3 regions of the Sinobaca sp. H24 genome follow, and region 1 is predicted to be linked to each of the others. Evidence: riboswitches for the same ligand, from Rfam matches in the RefSeq annotation. Region 1 holds a riboswitch; each other region holds the start of a gene.
What was found. A riboswitch is a leader RNA that binds a small molecule or an ion and turns the genes downstream of it on or off. The one in region 1 is predicted to bind S-adenosylmethionine.
Positions count from the first base shown of each region.

Region 2: linked by a shared signal. The riboswitch ahead of MMY81_RS08640 (homocysteine S-methyltransferase family protein) and the one ahead of MMY81_RS35150 (homocysteine S-methyltransferase family protein) in region 1 are both predicted to bind S-adenosylmethionine.
Region 3: linked by a shared signal. The riboswitch ahead of MMY81_RS15865 (methionine ABC transporter ATP-binding protein) and the one ahead of MMY81_RS35150 (homocysteine S-methyltransferase family protein) in region 1 are both predicted to bind S-adenosylmethionine.

Region 1 covers NZ_JALBWT010000006.1:55,371-62,749, reverse strand. The annotation lists partial or broken gene MMY81_RS35150 (homocysteine S-methyltransferase family protein) at 852-1,886, opposite strand; SAM riboswitch class I at 2,001-2,102, opposite strand; gene MMY81_RS10320 (epoxide hydrolase family protein) at 2,563-3,726, opposite strand; gene MMY81_RS10315 (WxL domain-containing protein) at 4,120-5,103, shown strand; gene MMY81_RS10310 (WxL domain-containing protein) at 5,472-6,068, shown strand; gene MMY81_RS10305 (WxL protein peptidoglycan domain-containing protein) at 6,271-7,287, shown strand.
Region 2 covers NZ_JALBWT010000004.1:255,115-262,493, forward strand. The annotation lists gene MMY81_RS08615 (TIGR03643 family protein) at 1-57, shown strand, start outside; gene MMY81_RS08620 (CPBP family intramembrane glutamic endopeptidase) at 123-815, opposite strand; gene MMY81_RS08625 (hypothetical protein) at 827-988, opposite strand; gene MMY81_RS08630 (dihydrofolate reductase family protein) at 1,376-1,939, opposite strand; gene MMY81_RS08635 (cysteine hydrolase family protein) at 2,162-2,722, opposite strand; SAM riboswitch class I at 3,043-3,144, shown strand; gene MMY81_RS08640 (homocysteine S-methyltransferase family protein) at 3,259-4,308, shown strand; gene MMY81_RS36240 (undecaprenyl-diphosphate phosphatase) at 5,398-5,580, opposite strand; gene MMY81_RS08645 (TerC family protein) at 5,868-6,677, shown strand; gene MMY81_RS08650 (hypothetical protein) at 6,847-7,107, shown strand; gene MMY81_RS08655 (DUF1129 family protein) at 7,287-7,379, opposite strand, start outside.
Region 3 covers NZ_JALBWT010000011.1:144,917-152,295, forward strand. The annotation lists gene MMY81_RS35345 (SufD family Fe-S cluster assembly protein) at 255-404, opposite strand; gene MMY81_RS35350 (SufD family Fe-S cluster assembly protein) at 439-777, opposite strand; gene MMY81_RS35355 (SufD family Fe-S cluster assembly protein) at 752-1,489, opposite strand; partial or broken gene sufC (Fe-S cluster assembly ATPase SufC) at 1,510-2,299, opposite strand; partial or broken gene MMY81_RS15855 (MetQ/NlpA family ABC transporter substrate-binding protein) at 2,605-3,375, opposite strand; gene MMY81_RS15860 (methionine ABC transporter permease) at 3,392-4,057, opposite strand; gene MMY81_RS15865 (methionine ABC transporter ATP-binding protein) at 4,050-5,078, opposite strand; SAM riboswitch class I at 5,250-5,358, opposite strand; partial or broken gene gcvH (glycine cleavage system protein GcvH) at 5,546-5,928, opposite strand; gene MMY81_RS15875 (arsenate reductase family protein) at 5,956-6,315, opposite strand; gene MMY81_RS15880 (hypothetical protein) at 6,388-7,356, opposite strand.

The DNA.
Region 1 (7,379 bases):
GGCAGAAATAGAAAACAAACGTGAGAATAATGAACAACGTTCCAAGGGATAAGTAATCGACCGCCATGAACCCAGGTAGGAATAAAAAGAAAAACTGAGATTATAAAGCAATATACATAATAGAGAGTGTTACCATATCACTGAAAATTTTGCGTACTTCTTTCAGTCGCAGAGTAACGCCTGCTGAACCAGCGGATCACATAAAAGTTCACAAGCACGGCTGGAACACTTAGCACAAACAATGTTTGTCCCAAAAAAATGTACATAAATATTCCCATGTTTCATAAACAGGAAGAAAAGTTCCCATAATGATTAGGTTAACTGCATATAAGACAAAGGCAAGCAAAAGAAGGAACAATAGAGAGATACTGTTTATAATCGTTAAATGATGATCCTTCTTAATATTTTTTCTGGGAGCGCTCAAGGCGTTTACAAAAAAAGCCCACATGGTTAGTTTCTTATCAGGATTTTGTCATAATAGCTCCTTTAACTTAAATAGATATGCCTGATTGTACAGTCAAAAATAAAAAGATGGCTGATTGATTTTTTACAACCTGCTATTAGATATATTCGGCGGCTGGTATTAAATTCCTTTTTTCGAAAAGACGCAGTGAAAATAAGTTTGTACTCGTCAGGGTGAAGAGGGGAAACTATGCTGAATTTACAGGTATAAGTATAGATCTAAATAAATACTCCAGTGCATTTCTCTATCCATTCAAATGGGAGATAAGTTGATCTGCGGCAGCAATAAAATGCCAGCCTTTCCCATGGATAATTCCAAAGGACAAGCTGGCATTAGTCGTACTATCTGGTTCTAATCAACTTACATAAGATATAAAATCATCTACTCTTTAGGCTTTTGAACGATAGCTTAGGTTGTGCTGTTTTAATGTCTTGTCTTTACCGAACAGAAAATGTTTTTCCATATCAGGCGAGTATTGTGAATTGAGGTTTCCATTCCTGTTGCTTCAGCAACCGCCCGACATAGCCGGGGAAGCACCGCAGCATAATCCGATGTAATTGACCCCGATTTTTTTGCTTCTTTTGCCCATTCAGCCAATTCATACCGATTGTGGGATAGCGCTCCAGTGCCGTTGGAAATGTCGTTTCGGTCGGCAGATGGCAGCTGCATCCGCCATCAGGCAGGTTGAAAAATGTCGGATGTTCTTCGGTGGTGCGATAAGGAACGGGCAGTCCGCCTACGTAACCATCCACCTGAGCGCATATTTTTTCGAGGTATGGCTGCATCGTATCCGGTCCGCGGAAACAATTCATTCCGACGACCAGTGCGCCTTTCTCAGAAGTTTTTGCAAGAGTCTTCTACGCTATAGCCGTCCCGTAGTATATTTTCACCCATTAGTCCAAGCAGAATGACAGCCGGCAGTCCCTGCTTCTGGATTTCCTCCAGTGCGATTTCTGCCTCTCATGGTAGTAAAACGTTTCGCCATGAATGTAATCAACGCCTTCTTCTTGCACCATCCGATCATCTCAGGCAAACATGCCTCTGACTTTTTCTTTCGATTCCGGTCCTCTGGATCGAAAATATTCGTATTGGAGATATTACCCGCTACCAATGCTTCTTCCGTCGGATGTTCTTTAGCTACTTCCTTCGCTAAGCGGATCGCACTTCTGTTAGCGGTTCCAGCAAATCTTCCTTGCCGATGATGCGCATTTTTTCTCTATGGGCGTTGTAGGTGAAAGCCAGTACCACATCAGACCCCGCCTTCATGAATCACGGTATGTTCTTTTAGAGCTCCGGATTTTCCAGTGCCACTTCCGGTACAAAGGAGCCCGCTGTAAATAGCCTCTGCGCTCCAGTTCAAACAGAAACCCTCTCCGGCAATAACCGTTCCTTCTTTAAGTCGTTGTTCTAAGCTGCGTTTCATCTCCATACTCTCCTTTTTCTCTCTATTATTCTTTATTCTCCTGTCATTCGTCTAACAAAATAACCCCCTTCTTTAAATAAAGAAGGGGGTTTGACGAAATACGACAAATTGCTCTTCTTATCTTCAAGCCTGCTGCTTCTGGAATTAGCACAGTACTATTTCTAGTCCGCTGCTGAAGTGTCAAAGGGCCAGTCCCTCCACTTCTCTTGATAAAATAGTTGTGTATTAAATTAGTAATATTTAGAATACAATCGCTTTTGATGAAAGTCAATAAGAGATAATACATTTTTAAAATTTTTTAAGTATTCGATTATTCAGGATGGGGTTGTGCTATTTTTTTTCACAGGATAATCGAATATATATAAAACAAGATAGATCAATAAAAGAAATAGTGTTTTAGTGCAATCTGTTACAGAGTGGTTAGAAAAATATAACGGTTTAAGAGAAACACAAAAAGAGGGCAGGCGGTGAATTCGTGCGCTGCCTATAAAGAAGCTGCCTCACGAAATCCCTGGGATTCAGTCGCTTCCATCATGTTCTAAAAATAGGTGCAGGAGAAACGATTGATCTGTCTGCGCTGGGTTTGCCGAAGAAAAATATCCAGTAAGGAAAATCAACTAACTAGCTTTTTACGATAAAAAAATAGAACAGATTTTGCACGATCAATTTCAAGGTATTATCCATGATATTGATTAACGTTATTAAAAAAACTTCTTATTTTCTTAGCGATTAGCTCTGGCTGCTCGGTAGCCACAAAGTGTCCGCCAGTCTTTAGGTCTTCCCAGCAAATAACATTGGGAAATAACCTTTCGACATATTCTTTTGGGGGGCGTTCATGAAACTGTGTAGCATTTAGGGAAACTCCTATAGGTACTTTTGAAACGTCATTTCTCCCCGGCCACTTTGTATATTGCCCTTCATAATAATATCGATTTGAAGCATTTATCGTTTGGGTAAACCAATAAATGGAAACATTGGCGAGTAATGTTTCTTTATCAAAGTGCTTTAAAAGATCTCCGCTTGGCGGGTCTGTCCATAAATACCATTTCTCCAGTATGAACGCAGCTAAACCTATGGGAGAATCGTTTAGTGAATAGGCTATCGTTTGAGGCTTTCGTCCCAAGAAGGTGAGCATATCCAGCTTCTTCTTGATACCATTGTTTGCAATAAGTAAGGTATTCTTCTTCTGCTTCTGATAATAGAGTCTCCTCTGATATGTAAGGACTGGGATTACCGGGGAAGTAGTATGATAACCAATCAATTTTTCAGGATAATCCAGACACATTAACCCTATAATGCTGGCTCCTAAATCATAGCCATGGGCTCCAAACTTTTCATAACCTAATACATCCATTAATTTCACAAATATATCTGCAGCCTGTCGATCTTCAAAGCCAGGTTTCAATGGGGCAGAGGAGAATCCGTGCCCAGGTATAGATGGGATCACAATATCAAACGAATCCTGAGGGTCGCCGCCGAACTTTTCAGGAGTTGTTAGATAAGGAATGATATCTAACATTTCATAGACCGACCCAGGCCACCCGTGTGGAAGAAGAAGGGGCATCGGTTTAGGACCACTTCCTCGGATGTGAAGAAAATGAAGGTCTATACCATCAATCTCGACTTTGTAATTGGGATACATATTAATGTATTCCTCAACTACTCTCCAATCAAAATGATTCTGCCAGTAAGAAGCCAGCTTTCTCATGATATCCAATGGTATCCCATAGCTCCAGTGTGAATCAGGAATTTCATCAGGCCATCTAGTTAACGCTAGTCGTCTATTTAAATCTAGTAGTTGATCATCAGAAATAGCAACACTAAAAGGTCTAATATTCATAAATTTGGCCTCCAACATTGAAAATAGATTTAATAGGAACACTTAATATTTTCTTGATAATCGTATTCTGCTGCTATTCACAATATATTGACTTTCCATTTATTGATTATTTGTTCTCTATTATTACATTTAACATAAATGAAGACGATGATTTTATTAAGAAACAAGGTAAGCAGGATAAATTTGATTTAAATTTATCCATTCATTCAGAGTTTTTTGTTTTTAAGTTAATCGACCCGTAGTCTTTCTAGTTTCCATTTAATAAAGAAAATTCTGAAAACTTGTAGACAGATGAATGGAAAATACTTACACTGAGGGTAACGATGTTCTATATAGTGAATTTAGTATAAATGGAATGCAATTTCATATTGAAAGAGAAAGAAGGTGAATGTTATGAAAAAAGGATATGCTGCCAGTGGAATTCTCATTGGAGGGCTATGGATGGGAATGCTGGCTGTTAATACTTCTGCAGAAGAACCGGGAGAAGAAGAAAGCAAAGAACATATTGAAGAAACGAATGAAATTGGCCCGGAAGAGCTGGAAGAGGAGGAAAACAAGAATATAAACGCAGCAAATGAAAACGCCCCATCAGCAATAGAAGAGGATACAGAAGAAGTAGACGAGGAGGAAGTAGAAGAACCGGAAGAAGTAGAAGAACCGGAAGAAGCAAACGCAGAAGAGACAGAGAAAGAAGCTTCAGAAGAGGAAGCAAATACAGAAGAGGAAGCAAATACAGAAGAGGAAGCAAATACAGAAGAGGAAGCAAATACAGAAGAGACAGAGGAATTAGAAGAAGAAGAAAACACTGAAGAGCTAGAAGAGGAAGCTGATACAGAACAAAGGGAAGAGAACGTGGTCGAAGAAGAAAGAACAGCTGAAGAGGAAATAGATGTCGAAACGTCATTGAAAGAGGGTGAGCTGCTGCTGGAAGGCTTATCAAATGTGGGATTAGGGGAGAGCGTAACGCTTGATGGCACGACCCAGACGATAGAAACAGATATGAAGCCGTTCACGATAGAGGATGGACGTGGCACGGGGCAGGGCTGGACCTTGAATGTATCGGCTACCCCTTTAACATTACAGACAGAGGGCACATCTGGCGAAAGATCTTCTCTGCCAGAAGGGACTTTCTCAATGTCGAGTGTCGCTGTAGCAGCGAAAAAAGGAGCATCGTCCGCGTCAGAAGGGATGAGTATCTCTCAAAAAGGAGCATTGGATAAGCCAGGCGGATTAAATGTAATTACCGCAGAGGATGGAGCAGGGATGGGGCAATATGAAGTGTCTGATATGTCGTTATCTCTTGTTTTCGAGCCGCAGCACACGGCTGCCGGGACTTATTCATCCACCGTGACTTTCTCCCTTGTTTCCGGTCCGTAATCTTTTTAAACTAATAAAAAAAGATTTTTTTCATACGAATACCCTTCACTAGTAGGGTATTGAAGGTTTTGATGGAAATAATTTGAATTTTATTAGGTATAAATAGATAATCAAGCATTGCTATCTATAAAAAGAGTGCTAGTATGAGTGATAGAAGCCAAGCAATTCAAACCATTAAAAGAAAAGAATACTAAACTTTCTTCTTTTTCACAGAAAGTTCCCCTCGCTGACTACTGGAAAAATTTTTTAGTAGTTATTTTTTTTACTCAAGTCGTTCTCTATAGAGAAAAAATATAGTGAAAATATTAGTTTCCCGTCGCTGATACTCGTTATTTGAGCTAAAAAAAATTTAAAAAGGGGGAAGAGAAATGAAAAAGTTTCTAAAAAGAAGTCTTATTAGTACCTTAACCGTATCAATCGCAGCGGTGTCCTTTTCCACTGTTGCTTTAGCAGAAGATAGTGCGGACGTCGGGGTAAGCGCAGAGGTTATAGGAGGAACGTTAACTCTTTCTGAGATCAATGATATAGCTTTTGATTCGTTTGACCTGTCTGCAATGGAAGATCTGTCTGGAAGTGAAGCTATTGGAGGCGCGGAAGGAAGCTTTGCTGTAACAGATACAACTGGTGCATCGGAAGGGTGGAACCTGAATGTGTCCGCTACAGACCTTGCTCTTGTAGATGGCGATAATGTACTGGAGAATGCCCTTAGTATTACGGCTCCAACCGTTACCGCCGGAGAAAATTCTACAAGCGCACTTGCTATTACTACCAATGCGGGTAGTCTGGGCGATGCGACAGGAATAAATCTTATGAATGCTGCTGCTGGTGAAGGCTTAGGAGAATTTGACGCTGCAGGATCACTGCTTGACTTAGATGTAGACTATCTTGATGCTTCTCCCGGAACGTATAGTTCTACGGTGACATTTAATTTGACTACAGGACCAGAAACTGGGCCAGAAGTTTAAATAGAAAGAGAAACGTATAGTTCCTAAAGGTAAAAAGCATGATGCTTAGTTAGGACGTATTATAAAAAAGCTGAGCTGGTCCATTCTATGGCCAGCTTTTTTCATGGAAAAACCAGAAAGGCGCAGAAGCTGAGTAAGAAATGTTTTAATGAGAAAAATGAATTATTTATTACAGTTTATAATCTGGAAAGGAGGAAAACACATGTTTTTCCGCTTACTTGCAATGGTGATTATTTTCTTTTGTATGATGCCTTTAGCAGTTGGGGCAGAGGAAGATCCTCCTCTTGAAATTCGTCCACAGCTTCCGGAAAATCAAAATCCGGATACATCAGGATATTTTGATCTGACGATGGAACCAGGAGAGACACAGGAAATATCCTTTGTTGTAACAAATAACTTGGAAGAAGATATTCTGCTGGTGATGGAGTCTGGAAATGCCTATTCTCATCCTACAGGAGGAATTCTGTATGTCCCGGATCTGATTTCTGAAAATTCTATCCTTTTAGAGGATGCTGTCCAACTAGCAGAAGATATTACGATAGAGGAAGATATTTCGATCCCCGCTGAATCCTCTGAAGAAATCACCGTGCAGCTGGAAGCACCGGAAGTAGAAGGGATGACCTTTTTAGGTGCGGTTCATTTCACCGCCCAAGTAGAAGAGGAAGAGGAGGAAGGAGAAGAAGATCAGGGAGAAGCCGGCGTAGAGCTGGAAACGATTACGACATACAGCGTGGCGGTCCAACTCAATCTTCCGTATGAACAACCATACAACTTTTCACTGGGAGAAGCAGGATTTCTACCACAAACACAAATGGTATTTATCGAAATGACGAATGATGTTCACCGCATTCAAGGGGCAGTTACCGGCACCTATGAGGTAAGTGATGACCAGGGAAACGAACTATTTCAAGGAGAATTCCCGGAGTTTGGCATGGCGCCGAAGTCCGAAATCCGCTATCAAATACCATGGGAATCCGAACAAGTGGAACCAGGGGAATACACGTTGACGATGGAAGGAACAGCAGCGGAGGAAGCCTTTTCTGCCGAAGAAACTTTTACAATTGAGGATGATGCAGCGGAGGAAGCCGAAGAAAACATGCCGGAGCCTGAAGCCGAAGATGACGATGGTCTTCCCATCTGGATTTGGATTTCGCTGGGCATTCTGCTGATCCTTCTTACTTTTTGGTTAGGAAGAAAATTTGGAAATAAGTCAAAATAAAAAATAATAACCATTGCAGCAGAATAAAAAATCGGAAGCGATGCCTTTCCCTGATATTTTATGAGGGGAAGGCTTTTTCCCGTATATTGTAA
Region 2 (7,379 bases), on a different contig from region 1:
CGCTCAAAAGAAGTAAAGCGTTTCCGCTCTCCAAATCAAAAGCCTTTGTCATACTAAAATTGAACCAATTCAGGAGCAGACCCTGGATTGGTTTTTTAATCTGCTTTGTTAATTGTTACCATTTATACTATATTGGAAATCGACCTGCTTCTTTTTTTATCTATAATTATTAGTACGGTCAGGACAGCAATGCTTAAGAGAACCATAAACAAAAAGGATAAATACAGCGTCATAAATCCCCCAAATATTTCATCAAATTCCAGCAGCGCTGCATCAGGATCGTATACTCCCCCGCCGGAAATATACCTGGCAATTTCAAGGTACATCAGATGATAATAAATGCTCATCCATAACGACCCTGTATATTCGCGATACAGCTGCAGGGCTATCCCGAACGCAAAGAGCAATATAAAATAATCGATAGTCAGCTGCATCGGTTGATTAAAAAATAGAGCGGCTAATGACATAGCCAGTAAAGGCACACACATGAAAAGAAGCATCTGCAGAAACAAGGAAATAATAAATCGATATTTCTTTCGCAGTTCTGAAAATATCAAGCCTCGAATAAACACTTCCTCCGGGAATGCCTCATACATAAATGCCGTGATAGTATTAATCAAAACGGCAAGCAGAATAGTGCCGGTCAAATTAAGGCGGACGTTTTCAATGCCTCCAAACAAAGCAGCGGTGATAATCCCTGATAGAAGCAGAAGCAATGGCAGTGCTGCCCCAACGAACCATTTAGTTCGGGAATCGGCTTTTGTTAAACCGATGTTTTTAAACAAATCAGGATTCTTTGCTTTCAGCCAATACAAAACGGCAAGAGTCACCCGGTAAACATAATGCCCTGAAGGAAAAGCGCTGTCTCTCGGTTCATTCCCTGCGTTTCGATGAAATAGCGGCCGGTATTTCCCGATATGAATAGAAATATAGATACCAGGAAAAAGTACAAGATTAATCGACTGACTTTATACGTTGATTCTTTCAAACAGCTTCCCCCTCTATTAAAGCCTGGGTGGCTTCGTAAGGTATCACTTCATTTATCAGATTCATTATTCTAAATATAACTTGTCTTCTACAGTGTAACTGAATAATAATTATAAGCTAAAACCAAAAAAGGAGTCAGCCAATGGATTTAAGTACAAAAAGAGGATGGACGTATTTTAGTATCGCGTTGTTTACCTTAGGTGTAGTTTTCTTTTTACTTCGTTCTTCTCCTATAAATATCAATGATGTAACAGAATACATTCTTTATTCTTTTCAATGGGGGTTAATTCTTTTCGGAATAACATGCTTAGTTTTTAGATTGTTTTTTTCTAAATTTATTGGGAAGCGGTAACTGAAAACTTGAACTCTACTATTAAGCGGTACCTGCTCATTGGTCGTTTTTACTTTCCTTAATGATCCTATACCAGATTTCCACTTGTTTTGCGGTCTCAATGGTCCGCAGTTTTTCCAGTTGAATCTCGAATTCTTCCAAGTGGTCGAATAAGCGCATCCCCTGTCCAAGAATGATTGGTGCAAACGCAACCTGCAGTTCATCCGCCAGATTCGCTTTTAATAACTGCTGGCCGACGTCAGCCCCAAGCACCACTACATCTTTCTCTTTGGCCGCCTGTTTAGCCTGATGAACCGCGCTTTCGATACCATCTGTTACGAATGTAATGGTGAGATTTTCATTTTCCTTTGGATGTTCAGCTGGTGGATGATGGGTCAATACAAACAAAGGCACTTGAAATTCATAATTATCTGCATAGGCATCCGGATCTTCGCTCATATCAAAAGTATTCCGTCCCATCACAACCGCTCCCGTTTTTGCCATCTCCGCTTGAATGACTTCATTCGGTTCAAAGCTCTCGTAAAGCTTTCCTAGTTTCCCGTCCCGGTCGCTGATATACCCATCCACCGATAAGATCATCCCCAAGCATACCCTTCCCATGTTCTTCCCTCCACTTTCTTCATTGTCTTCCGTTTAACACTATTCTCTAAGGTGAGAAACCCGTCTCTTTATGTATTCTTCTTTGGCGTCCTATAACCCTTTTAAGAAATTAAATCGATTGCTTTCAAGTTAAAAAAAGATGGGATTTATAAAGTACAAACAACATAAAAAATGTCCGTAAAGTCATGTATGACCTTTACGGACGTTGTTATTAATTTTTACTTAATTGGTAGTTTTCTGCTGCAGGAAATCTTCGGTTGACTTCACTTCTGCATACATGCCCTGCAGTGCGCCTACAAACGAATAATGAACCTGTTCGGCTGAAGTGGTTTTATTTTGATACGTCAACTCTTTTGTCGCGCAGGCATCTTCGATAAGCGTTGTTTCATAGCCTAAATCTACAGCTGCCCGAACAGTAGCATCGATACACATATGTGTCATCATCCCTGCCACTACTACCTTTGTTATACCCTTTTCTTTTAATTGACTCTCTAATTCCGTATTTAAGAAGCTGTTGGGAAAGTTTTTGACGATGATTTTTTCATCTTTCAGTGGCTGAACCGTTTCATGATGTTCTGCCCCTTCTGTATCCGGAAGAAAGAAACCTAAAGCGGGATCGCCTGCGATATGCTGAACATGGAAAATATGGCCGTTGTGGTTCTCTCTAAACCATTCAATAACTTTAGCGGCATTCGCAGCTGCAATTTCAGGATTGCTTAATTCCATTTTGCCACCCGGGAAATAGTCATTTTGAATATCGACAACGATTAAAGCTGTACTCATTCACTTCACCCCATTGCTAAGTTTTTCATACAAGGTAATCATATACTTAATTGCAATTTAAATCGATAAAAGGGTTTTACAAAGGTAGAGGTTGATGAAAACTTTTTTGATGGGCATCATCTAATAGTTAATAACAAAGCAAAAACAAGTACAATATATGGAGCGATAGGGCTTCTAGCCTTGGACGATTTCTACTTCATTCCAGCCAAAGCGATCCAGCTAAGGTCGTACTTTTAAGTTTTGAAAACAAATGTTTTACCTCTGCTTGACTTTCATCAACAGCGATTGTATTCTAAATATTACTAATTTAATACACAACTATTTTATCAAGAGAAGTGGAGGGACTGGCCCTTTGACACTTCAGCAGCGGACTAGTAATAGTACTGTGCTAATTCCAGAAGCAGCAGGCTTGAAGATAAGAAGAGCAATTTGTCGTATTTCGTCAAACCCCCTTCTTAAATAAAGAAGGGGGTTATTTTGTTAGACGAATGCCAGGAGAATTAAAGAATAATAGAGAGAAAAAGGAGAGTATTGTGATGAAACGCAGCTTAGAACAACGACTTAAAGAAGGAACGGTTATTGCCGGAGAGGGGTTTCTGTTTGAACTGGAGCGCAGAGGCTATTTGCAGGCAGGCTCCTTTGTACCGGAAGTGGCTCTGGAAAATCCGGAAGCCCTGAAAGAAACATACCGTGATTTTATGAAGGCGGGGTCTGATGTGGTACTTGCTTTCACATACAACGCCCATAGAGAAAAAATGCGCATCATCGGCAAGGAAGATTTACTGGAACCGCTTAACCGAAGTGCGATCCGCTTAGCGAAGGAAGTAGCCAAAGAACACCCAACGGAAGAAGCATTGGTAGCGGGTAATATATCCAATACGAATATTTTTGATCCGGAGGACCCGGAAGCGAAAGAAAAAGTCAGAGGCATGTTTGCTGAGATGATCGGATGGTGTAAAGAAGAAGGCGTTGATTACATTCATGGCGAAACGTTTTACTACCATGAGGAGGCAGAAATCGCACTGGAGGAAATCCAGAAGCAGGGACTGCCGGCTGTCATTCTGCTTGGACTAATGGGTGAAAATATACTGCGGGACGGTTATACCGTAGAAGACTCTTGTAAAATACTGTCTGAGAAAGGCGCACTAGTCGTCGGAATGAATTGTTTCCGCGGACCGGATACTATGCAGCCATACCTCGAAAAAATATGCGCTCAGGTGGATGGTTACGTAGGCGGACTACCTGTTCCTTATCGCACCACCGAAGAACACCCAACATTTTTCAATTTGCCGGACGGCGGATGCAGCTGCCATCTGCCTACAGAAACGACATTTCCAACAGCACTGGAGCCACTGTCCCACAATCGGTATGAATTGGCTGAATGGGCAAAAGAAGCGAAAAATGCCGGGGTCAATTACATCGGATTATGCTGCGGTGCTTCTCCCGCTATGGTACGGGCGGTTGCTGAAGCAACTGGACTAGAGACCATCAATTCCCAATACTCGCCTGATATGGAAAAACATTTTCTGTTCGGTAAAGACAAGACTTTAAAACAGCATAATCTAAGCTATCGTTCAAAAGCCTAAAGAGTAGATAATTTTATATCTTATGTAAGTTAATAAGAATCAGGTAGTTTGACTAATGCCAGCTTTTTCCTTGGGAATTATCCATGGGAAAGGCTGGCTATTTTATTGCAGCCGCAGATCAACATATCTCACATTTGAATTGATCTAAAATGAACTGGAATATTTATTTAGATCTATACTTATACCTGCAAATTCAGCATAGTTTCTCCTCTTCACCCTTGCGAGTATAAACTTATTTTGCCTGCGTCTTTTCGTAAAAAGGAATTTAATACCAGCCGCCGAATATATCTAATAGCAGATTGTAAAAATCAATAAGCACTCTTTAAGTTTTCACTTAATAATTAAGCATTTCTATCTACTGTCAAAAGGAGCTATTATGACAAAATCCGCTGAAAAGAAACTAAGCATGTGGGCTTTTTTTGTAAACGCCTTGAGCGCCCCCAGAAAAAATATTAAGAAGGATCATCATTTTACGATTAAAAACAGTATCTTTCTCCTCATACTGTTTCTTCTTTTGCTTGCCTTTGTCTTATATGCAGTTAACCTAATCATCATGGTAACTTTTCTTCCTGTTTATGAAAGCATAGGAATATTTGTGTACATTTTTTTGGGACAAACATTGTTTGTGTTAAGTGTTCCAGCCGTGTTTGTGAACTTTTATGTGATCCGCTGGTTCAGCAGGCGTTATTCTGCGACTGAAAGAAGTACGCAAAAAATTTTCAGTGATATGCTGACACTCTTTATTCCATGTATTTTGCTTTATAATCTCAGTTTTTCTTTTTATTCCTATCTGGGTTCATGGCGGTCGATTACCTATCCACTTGGAACGATGTTCATTATTTTCACGTTTGTTTTCTATTTCTCCCGCTCCTTTCTTTTAGTGAAATATTATGTATTAGACAGCCAAAAAAAAACCTCTATGATTATGCTTCTGTACACAGTAATACTTATTGTCTTATTCATTTTTCACTTGGGTATGTTTCTGTCGTTTGGTCCCTTTAGTATCAGCTGAAGACTACTCTCAAATAGTCTGGTTCCATTTGAGGAACTTCATTGATAAAACGGAAACTTCACTCAGTTTATCTCTTATTAGACTCCACGCCGCAGTGCTCTATCCAACATAAAAGTAAAACCAACTGCTGTGTGATGCGTTAATTTATGGAGAGCGTCTCTTGATATTGTGACACTTGATCTTGAAAATCTGTGCCAAAATGCCTGGCACTGCACCATTCCTGTCAGTAAAACATGCTTCCAGAAAACTTGGTCCACCATCCAGAATAAATAAGATTGACAAAGAGGCAATAGAAGGATACATTATAAGAAATAACTTAATATCCTTTGGAAAAAGGGGAGTAGCTTTTTCAATAAAATCGTCAGGACGGGAGAAATCCCCGGTTTTATTGGCAGCCTTGTGCTGTTTGCGAGACCTTTACCTATGAGACGGGTAAAGGGCTTTTTTATGCCTTCACCGCCTCAGCGGTGAAGGTTTTTTGTGTGGATTCACAATAAAACCTATCGCGGCAGGGTAACGGGTTTATCTAAAAAAGGAGAAGATAAACATGGAACTTAGTCTGCTGATGGAATACGGATGGGTGCTTATTGTCCTGATCCTTATTGAGGGAGTGCTGGCTGCTGATAACGCGCTCGTACTCGCTGTGATGGTCAAAAGACTCCCACCGGAACAAAGGAAAAAAGCGTTATTTTACGGCCTGGCCGGCGCGTTTGTTTTTCGTATTGCCTCTTTATTCATTATCTCATTTCTCATTGACGTATGGCAGGTACAGGCTATTGGAGCTCTTTATCTCTTATTGATTGCGCTCCATCATATTATCCGGAAAGTCTGGTTCCATAAAGAAGCTGCAGTGGAAAAAAAGACACAGGAAAGCGAAGAAAAACCTGCAGGGTTCTGGCGTACCGTAGCAAAAGTGGAAGTAGCAGATATTGCCTTTGCGGTTGATTCTATTCTCGCCGCCGTCGCTCTGGCGGTGACCCTTCCCCGAACCAACCTGCCCATGATCGGCGGAATGGACGGCGGGCAGTTTCTTGTTATTCTGACAGGTGGACTGATCGGGGTGGTCATTATGCGATTTGCTGCGGGGTATTTTGTCACCTTACTGGAAAGCAGACCTGGTCTTGAAATTGCTGCATTCGCTATTGTCGGCTGGGTTGGGGTAAAGCTGATGGTTCACACTCTTTCTCATCCAGCCTTAGCAGTGCTCCCAGAACATTTTGCAGAATCCACTCTATGGAAATTATCTTTCTATATCGTGTTGGTCGGTATTGCCGCAGCCGGATGGATACTGTCTAAGGATAAAGGGGTACCACAGAACAAGGCAGCACTTAAAGAAAGCTTTGTCAGCCAAAAATAGAGCATACCTCTATGAGTCAAGCTGCCCCATAACTAATTCTGTAAAATCATTCGATTCTCGCGCAAATTAAATCGACACCCGCGTTCCACAAATGCATCCTATGACTTTATAAGAAGTAAATAACATTTTACTATCGAAATTACCTAAAACAACAGGAGTGATACCAAACATGAATGCATTTAACACAAACAATCAAAAGAAAAAACTAGATTCTAAGACTATAACTCGTATAGCATCAGGTATAGCCATACTTTTACTAATCAGCAGTTTGTATTTAATTATGTTTAACTCTGCCATATTGTCTACCGGAATAGTAGGATATGCCGTTGTATTGTTATTTATTGTCCTCCTTGTATTATATGTGGTGAGTTTAACGACTGGAGAACTTTTTGCAGATTATATGATTCAAAAACGTCAAAATAGAAGCTAGATATCATGATTCTCATTCGAATAAAAGTTCATGAAAGAATTATCAAAAACCCCTTCTTCAGGAGAACTTTTCTGGAGAAGGGGTTTTCTTGTTATAACATACCGCCATTTCAAAAGGATGAATAAAAATAACTATTTGTTCCTACCTGCTATCAATTGGTTTTTTCTACTATTTCCATTCTATATTTTTCTTTCTAACAGTTTGGCGATGATAAGAAAAACTACTCCAGCTATTCCCATCCAATAGACAGGCAAGACTACGGTTGGGCCAAA
Region 3 (7,379 bases), on a different contig from region 1:
GTTGCCATACTGCCAAGCGTATGACACGCGGTGCACATTGGAATTATACTTCTTATAATATTCATCTATTTTCTCAATACAGCTGCGGCTTCTGGGAAGTCGCCGCGCTGTCAAGATAAACAAGAGGGTGACCGTTGACCTGTTCATTTAATATAGGGAACTGGCGACGGATCTCCTGAATGTCCATTTAGTACACTTTCCTTTCGATACCTCAGTCAGTCTATCTTTAACCGCCTGGATAGGCAGCTCGGCTACTACCGGCTGAAGGAAACCGTGAATAATAAGACGCTCGGCTTCAGACGGCTCAAGCCGCGGCTCATCAAGTAGAACATCTGCAGTGGATCGATACGCCCTACAGAAGCTGCGTGTCCTGCTGTTACGTCATCTTCATCAATGAGAAGAATTGGGTTCGCATCTCCACGTGCTTTTCGCTGAGCATCAGTACACGTTCAGTCTGTACGCCGTTTGATTCGTTGCGCCGTGTTCAATTTTCGAAATACCGTTGAAAATAGCACGGGCGGAATCTTTCATAACGCCGTGAGTAAGAATCTGTCCATCGGAGTGCTTACCGAAATGAATGATCTGTGTCCAGAAATCCTGTGCCTGCGTACGCGGCCGATTGATACAGATTTCACGTCGGAGTAAGAACCATTCTCTTAAAACCGTTGTATTATCAGAAAGAGTATTTCCGTCATTCATCTGGCCTAAAGCCCAGTCAATGCGGGCATCTTTCTGAGCCACGCGCGGCGGTTCACGTACGTTGTAACCCTTTTTCAAGATGATCTACAGCGCCGAAGGATACTTTCGAAGCAGGACCTGCGTAAACTTCTGCGATAATGTTTGCCGCTGACTCCTGTTCACTGTTGAATGACACGTAGTTTTCCAGGTACGTTACGTCACTGTTGTCCTCTGTAGCCAATACTACATGGTTGAACAAGCCGGCTTCCGGATCTTCCTGGAAATATACAGCCTGAAGAGGTTTTTCCAGCTGAACGTTTTTAGGCACGTAAATAAATGCACCGCCGCTTAGAAATGCTGTATGAAGAGCAGTAAGCTTATTTTCATCCACTTTTACTGCTTCACCCATGAAATATTTCTTCAGCAGGTCGCTGTGCTCTTTCGCTGCCGTTGCGATATCAGTGAAAATAACACCTTTTTCTTTTGCTTCTGATGAAAGGCTGTAATAAAGAGGCTTTCCATCTCTAACAACTAGAAGATTCTGGTCTTCTTCTGTTACGTTAATAAGCTTTTGAACATCAGTATGAAGATCAGAAAGGCTTGATACCGTGCCCGCTTCTGTTCCCTGATGCTTGAACTCCGTGAAGTTCCACTTGGTGATTTTAGTTTTTTCCGGCTTAGGAAGCTCAAGTTTCTCAATCAAATGGAAAGCAGTAAGTCTTTCCTCAGTTAGCCATTCCGGTTCTTCTCTCTGCTCGGAAAATTCTTTGACGTATTGTTCATCAAACGTCCATTTTGTTTCTACTGACATAAAATAGTGACCTCCCTTCTTTACGCTTTCTGCTGGTTTCCAACTCTTTCGTCTTCGATGCCAAGTTCTTCTTTGATCCAGTCATAACCGTCTGCTTCAAGGCGTTCTGCAAGCTCTGCTCCGCCTGATTTAACGATACGTCCCTGCATCATTACGTGTACTCTGTCCGGTGTAATGTAATTGAGAAGACGCTGGTAGTGAGTGATAATAAGGCAGCCGAAGCTTTCACTTTTCATTTCGTTGATTCCGTTGGATACGACACGAAGGGCGTCAATATCAAGACCAGAGTCAATTTCATCAAGAATCGCAATTTTAGGCTCAAGCATAAGAAGCTGAAGAATTTCGTTACGCTTTTTCTCACCGCCGGAGAAGCCTTCGTTTAGATAACGCTGGGAAAATGCCTGATTCATCTCAAGCTTATCCATTTTTTCGTCCATTTTACGGATAAACTTCATCAGGGAAATCTCGTCGCCTTCTTCGCGCTTTGAGTTGATGGCAGAGCGCATAAAGTCTGCGTTCGTTACGCCACTGATTTCGCTTGGGTACTGCATAGCAAGGAACAAGCCGGCTTTTGCACGCTCGTCACTTCCATTTCCAATACATCTTCGCCGTCAAGAATGACGCTTCCGTGGGTAATTTCATACTTTGGGTGACCCATGATAGCAGAAGCCAATGTAGACTTACCGGTACCGTTTGGTCCCATGATAGCGTGGATTTCCCCGCCTTTTATTTCAAGGTTGAAGTGCTTGATAATTTCTGAGCCTTCTATTTCAACCGTTAGATCTCGATTTTAAGAGTTGATGCTGACATGTAAAAAAACCTCCATTAACTTTATTTTAACCACAAAAGTGGTTTCTCATTCTCACTTTATTATCATTATAGTTTATAACAAATGTAAACAGAGTTCAAGAAACACACTTTACTTTATCCGGACGGAAAAAAAAGGAGGACTGCCTAAAAGCGTTCTCTTTCAGGATAGCCCCCCTTATTGTTTTTAGTATAACAAACTAGATTGCTTTGTTAAAACATAAACTGTTAAGGAACAGTATTTTATTCAGCGTTTTCGCCTTCAGCAGGAAGCACAGCGCCTTCGTATTCTTCTTCAATAAATGATCTTACTTCATCAGAATGCAGTACATCGACCAGTGTTGTATTTCTTCACGATCTTCGTCACCGCTGCGTACCGCTATAATATTGGCGTAAGGATTGTCCTCGGCGCTTTCAATAGCAATAGCATCTTCACTTGGGCTCAGGTCGCTGTCCAGCGCATAGTTGGAATTGATAAATACGGCATCGCCTTCGCCGTTCTGGTAAGCCTGGAAGCGTAGCTGCTTCTACATTGGCACTGAACTCAATGTTTTTTTGGTTCTCTGCGATGTCATCTATTGTTGCTTCGATGCCCGCATCTTCTTCCATTGTAATACGCCTTCGTCTTCAAGCATGCTCAAAATACGGCCGTGGTCTGCTACAGAGCTGCTCATGATTACTTCAGCGCCTTCCGGCAGTTCACCTAAGCTGTCGTAATCCTGGGAGTACACGCCCATAGGCTCTATATGAATCGCACCTGCATTGGCAAAGTCATAGTCATTTTCTTCAATCTGTGATTCAAAGTAAGGCACGTGCTGGAAATAGTTGGCATCAATTTCCTCTTCAGCCAGCGCCTGGTTCGGCACGATATAGTCATTAAATGTTTCAATCTGCAGATCCACGCCTTCTTCTTCAAGCTGATCGGAAGCAAATTCCAGAATTTCGGCGTGAGGCACGTTGGAAGCACCTACTGTAAGCGTCGTTGTTTCTTCTTCAGAACCGGATTCTTCTCCGCCGCCTCCGCAGGCTGCAAGTCCAATTGTTAATGATAGTGCTGGAATCATCCAAATCTTTTTCATTTTACTTTCTCCCCTTTTATCTTTTATCAATTCTATATATAATTCTGTCGCCAATCCACTGCAGGATCATAACGATCACCAGGATGGCGGCAGTTGCTGCCAGCGTTACATCTGAATTGCTGCGCTGGAACCCTTCCCGGAAAGCAAGGTCGCCAAGTCCTCCAGCTCCAATCACTCCGGCCATTGCCGTATAGCTTACAAGCGTAATAGCCGTAACGGTAATTCCGGAAATTAAGGCGGGAAGCGATTCAGGAATCAATACTTTAAAAATAATATGCCATTGATTGGCGCCCATGGACTGGGCTGCCTCAATAACTCCTTTATTCACTTCACGAAGACCAATTTCCACCAGTCTAGCGTAAAACGGTGCCGCTCCTATTACCAGAGCAGGCAGAGCCGCGCTCGGCCCGAGCATTGTTCCGACAATAAATGTCGTAAACGGAACGAGCAGGATAATTAAAATAATAAATGGAATCGACCGAAATATGTTTACAATCGCCGCTGCCGCTAAGTGGACCGGCTGATTTTCCCACATGTTTCCTTTGTCCGTCATGTAGAGGACAAGGCCGAGCAGAATGCCCAGAATAAAAGTAGCCAGAACTGCCAAAGCACTCATGTATAAAGTTTCTAACGTGGCTTCCCACATGTTCGCCCAGTTTATATTTTCAAATAGTTCATTCATGCGCTGTCATCACCTCTGTCTGTACCTGCTGATCTTTTAAATAGGACAGCGCGTGGTTCAGCTGTTCCTGGTTTCCCTGGAGCTGAACAAATAATGTACCATAGCTGCCATCTCTGGTTTTAGACACTTTGCCCTGCAGGATGTTTACGGAAACGCCGCATGTAAGAATAAGGTTTGTCATAATAGGCTGTTCCGCATCTTCACCGAGGAAAGATATCTTAACTATGGGACTGGTGTCGCCTGTTTTCATTAACTCCCGGATAGCTTCCATCGTTTCTTCGGGCTCCGTTATCTGCTTGACAAATTCTTTGGTCATTTCTTCACGGGGCTGCCTGAACACATCCAAAACCGGTCCTTCTTCGACTATTTTTCCGTTTTCCATAACGGCTACCCGGTTGCAGATTTTCCGGATCACGTGCATTTCATGAGTAATAAGCACAATGGTCAAACCGAGCTTTTTATTAATATCCGTTAGAAGTTCCAATATCGAATCTGTCGTTTTCGGATCCAGCGCCGAGGTGGCCTCATCGCACAACAGCACTTTAGGATTATTCGCAAGAGCTCTCGCAATACCGACGCGCTGCTTCTGGCCGCCGCTGAGCTGAGCCGGATACGCATTTTCTCTTCCAGTAAGACCGACAAGGTCTATCAGTTCATCCACCCTGGCATTTTTGTCTTTTTTTGAGAGCTTCGCAATTTCCAGTGGAAAGGCGATATTTTCCCGTACGGTTCTTGACCAAAGAAGGTTAAAATGCTGAAAAATCATGCTGATTTCCTGGCGTGCTTTCCGAAGAGAGGAGCCCTGCAGATCTGCCATATTTTTTTCTGCAATAATAATTTTTCCCGATGTCGGCTTTTCCAGCATATTCAGCAGGCGGATGAGCGTACTTTTACCTGCTCCGCTGTACCCGATTACCCCGAATATTTCTCCTTCGTCTATCGTCAAGTCTATATTGTCTACTGCCGTTATATCTCCATTGGATGTAGGAAATATTTTCGATAGTTTTTCCAATGCTATCATATGTCCACCCTGTTTCTTTTCTTTATTAACCTCACTTATCATACCAGATAACTTGGTCTTGGAACAAATCCTTTATCATACCTGTAATAGGCTGACACATCCCTTTATTTAAACACAATAAAATACCCTTCAGCTTTTATCATAAGCAGAAAGGTTATTGTTCGTTCCTTTCTCTCATCTGCCAAAGCGCACGCTTCGCAGGAATTGGCACCATTTCATTAGACACAATGACGGTTGCCGGGCTTCAAAGGGCCAGTCCCTCCACCTCTCATGATAAGAGTTATTAAGTATGTAGGTTGTTTAGTACAAATCGAAGCTTAGCACGGGGCCGGAGCGGGTGTCAACTAATTTGCCGGAGGTGGCTGCGGTTTGATGAATGCTTTCAAAAAAAGATAAAAAGAATCATTTAAAGCAAAAAAAGAAGCCCGCCTCTATTAAAGAGACGGACCTCTTATGTAACAGCCGTTTTAGTCGGCGCTGACCATTTTTTCGTAATCTTCTGCAGACATTAAATCATCGATCTGGCTGCTGTCGGATGGCTCTACAACAATCATCCATGCCTTATCATATGGAGAATCATTGACGAATTCCGGGGAATCATCCAGGTCTTCATTTACCTCGACGACCGTTCCGCTTAGAGGAGCATACAATTCAGAAACCGTTTTTACCGACTCTACGCTTCCGAATGGTTCATCTGCCTTTATTTCGTCTCCTACTTCCGGCAGCTCACAAATACGATGTCTCCAAGTTCGGACTGGGCAAAGTCTGTAATGCCGACTCTGACTTTTTCACCTTCTGTTTTTACCCACTCGTGCTCTTCTGAGTACTTCAATTCCTTCGGTACGCTCATTGTTCATTCCTCCAGTTTTCATTTACTTTATTGTTTCCATGTTTCCTCAAATAAAGCTTCTTTAAACCCTAATGTAACAAGATTTCCATCTGTAACGATGGGTCTTTTTATTAGCATACCATCTGAAGCAAGAATATCATATAGTTCCTCATTCTCTGCGTCTTTCACTTTATCTTTAAGACCCAGTTCACGGTATTTTTTCCCGCTCGTGTTGAAAAATTTCTGAATCGGGTAATCACTGATTTGATGAAGTTTTTTTAGTTCGGCTGCTGATGGAGGTGATTCTACAATGTGATGTCTTGTAAACGATACTCCCTGTTCTTCCAGCCACTTTTCTGCCTTTTTGCAGGTGCTGCAGGATGGATAGCTGTAAATGTCGACTGCCATGTTATGCCTCCTTTCTTTTGATGCTATTATAGCTTAATTTACTTGCCGGCTCGACTCAATAAAAAAGCGGAATTAATAAGAGTCTACTCTCGTGTATTCGGCTGTCTCCTCATCCGGGAAAGAATCGAGATTCAAAAAATAAAGATTACCGTCTTCTCCACCATGAAAGGTAGCCACTTTCGAACCATCTCCAACTGTCATGACATAATACTGATTGCCATCATCTCCTGTTTCCCAGGCCTGGTCGTAAAAGGTAAAGCTGTCACGGGTACCGCCGTTTCCAATACCGTATTGAATCAGCTCTTCCACCAGCTGCTCCTCCAGACTCATCGATTCCGTGTCCGGCTCAGAGGCTATTTCTGATTCGGCATCTGCTTCTGATGTAGAATTTTCTGCTGATTCACTGCTGGAATTTGTTTCATTTGATTCGACGTTCGATTGATTTTCATTTCTTTCTATATATTTAGCCACTGAAGTATCTTCTCTATCAAAAATTATTTCTTTTGATAATTGTTTCCATAAAAGTATGTCATTATCTAATAATTCTAAAGTGATAGTAGATCCTTCTATATAATCTACGTCTCCCTCTGCTTTTATTAGACCGTTATTTATACTAGTAATGTTGTAATTAACTTCAACTTCCCCTGAGTGGTCACTATAATAAGTAGATTGAAAAGTTTTTTCATTATCGTCTAATATAATTTTTAACGAAATAGAATGCCCAGTTTCATCATCAAACATCAACCAATAACCTTCCAATGCAGCCAATTCTTCCTGCTTTATCTCACCTGTTTCTTCTTCCACCGTTTCTTCAGCTGATGTTTCCTGCTGTTCTTCTGAGTCACTTTCTTCGCTGTCTGCTTCCTGCTCTTCAACGACAGATTCTTCTGCGGATTCCTCTGTTTCCGGTGCCGCCTCTTCATTCGCTTCCGAAACTTCAGCACTTTCTGCTTCTTCCACTGCCGGACCCGCTTCTTCCTGCGAGCAACCCGCTGCCAGGATGACAAATAGACCAGCCGCCATTACTGCTTTTTGTTTCATACCCCTCTTCATCCAACCATTCC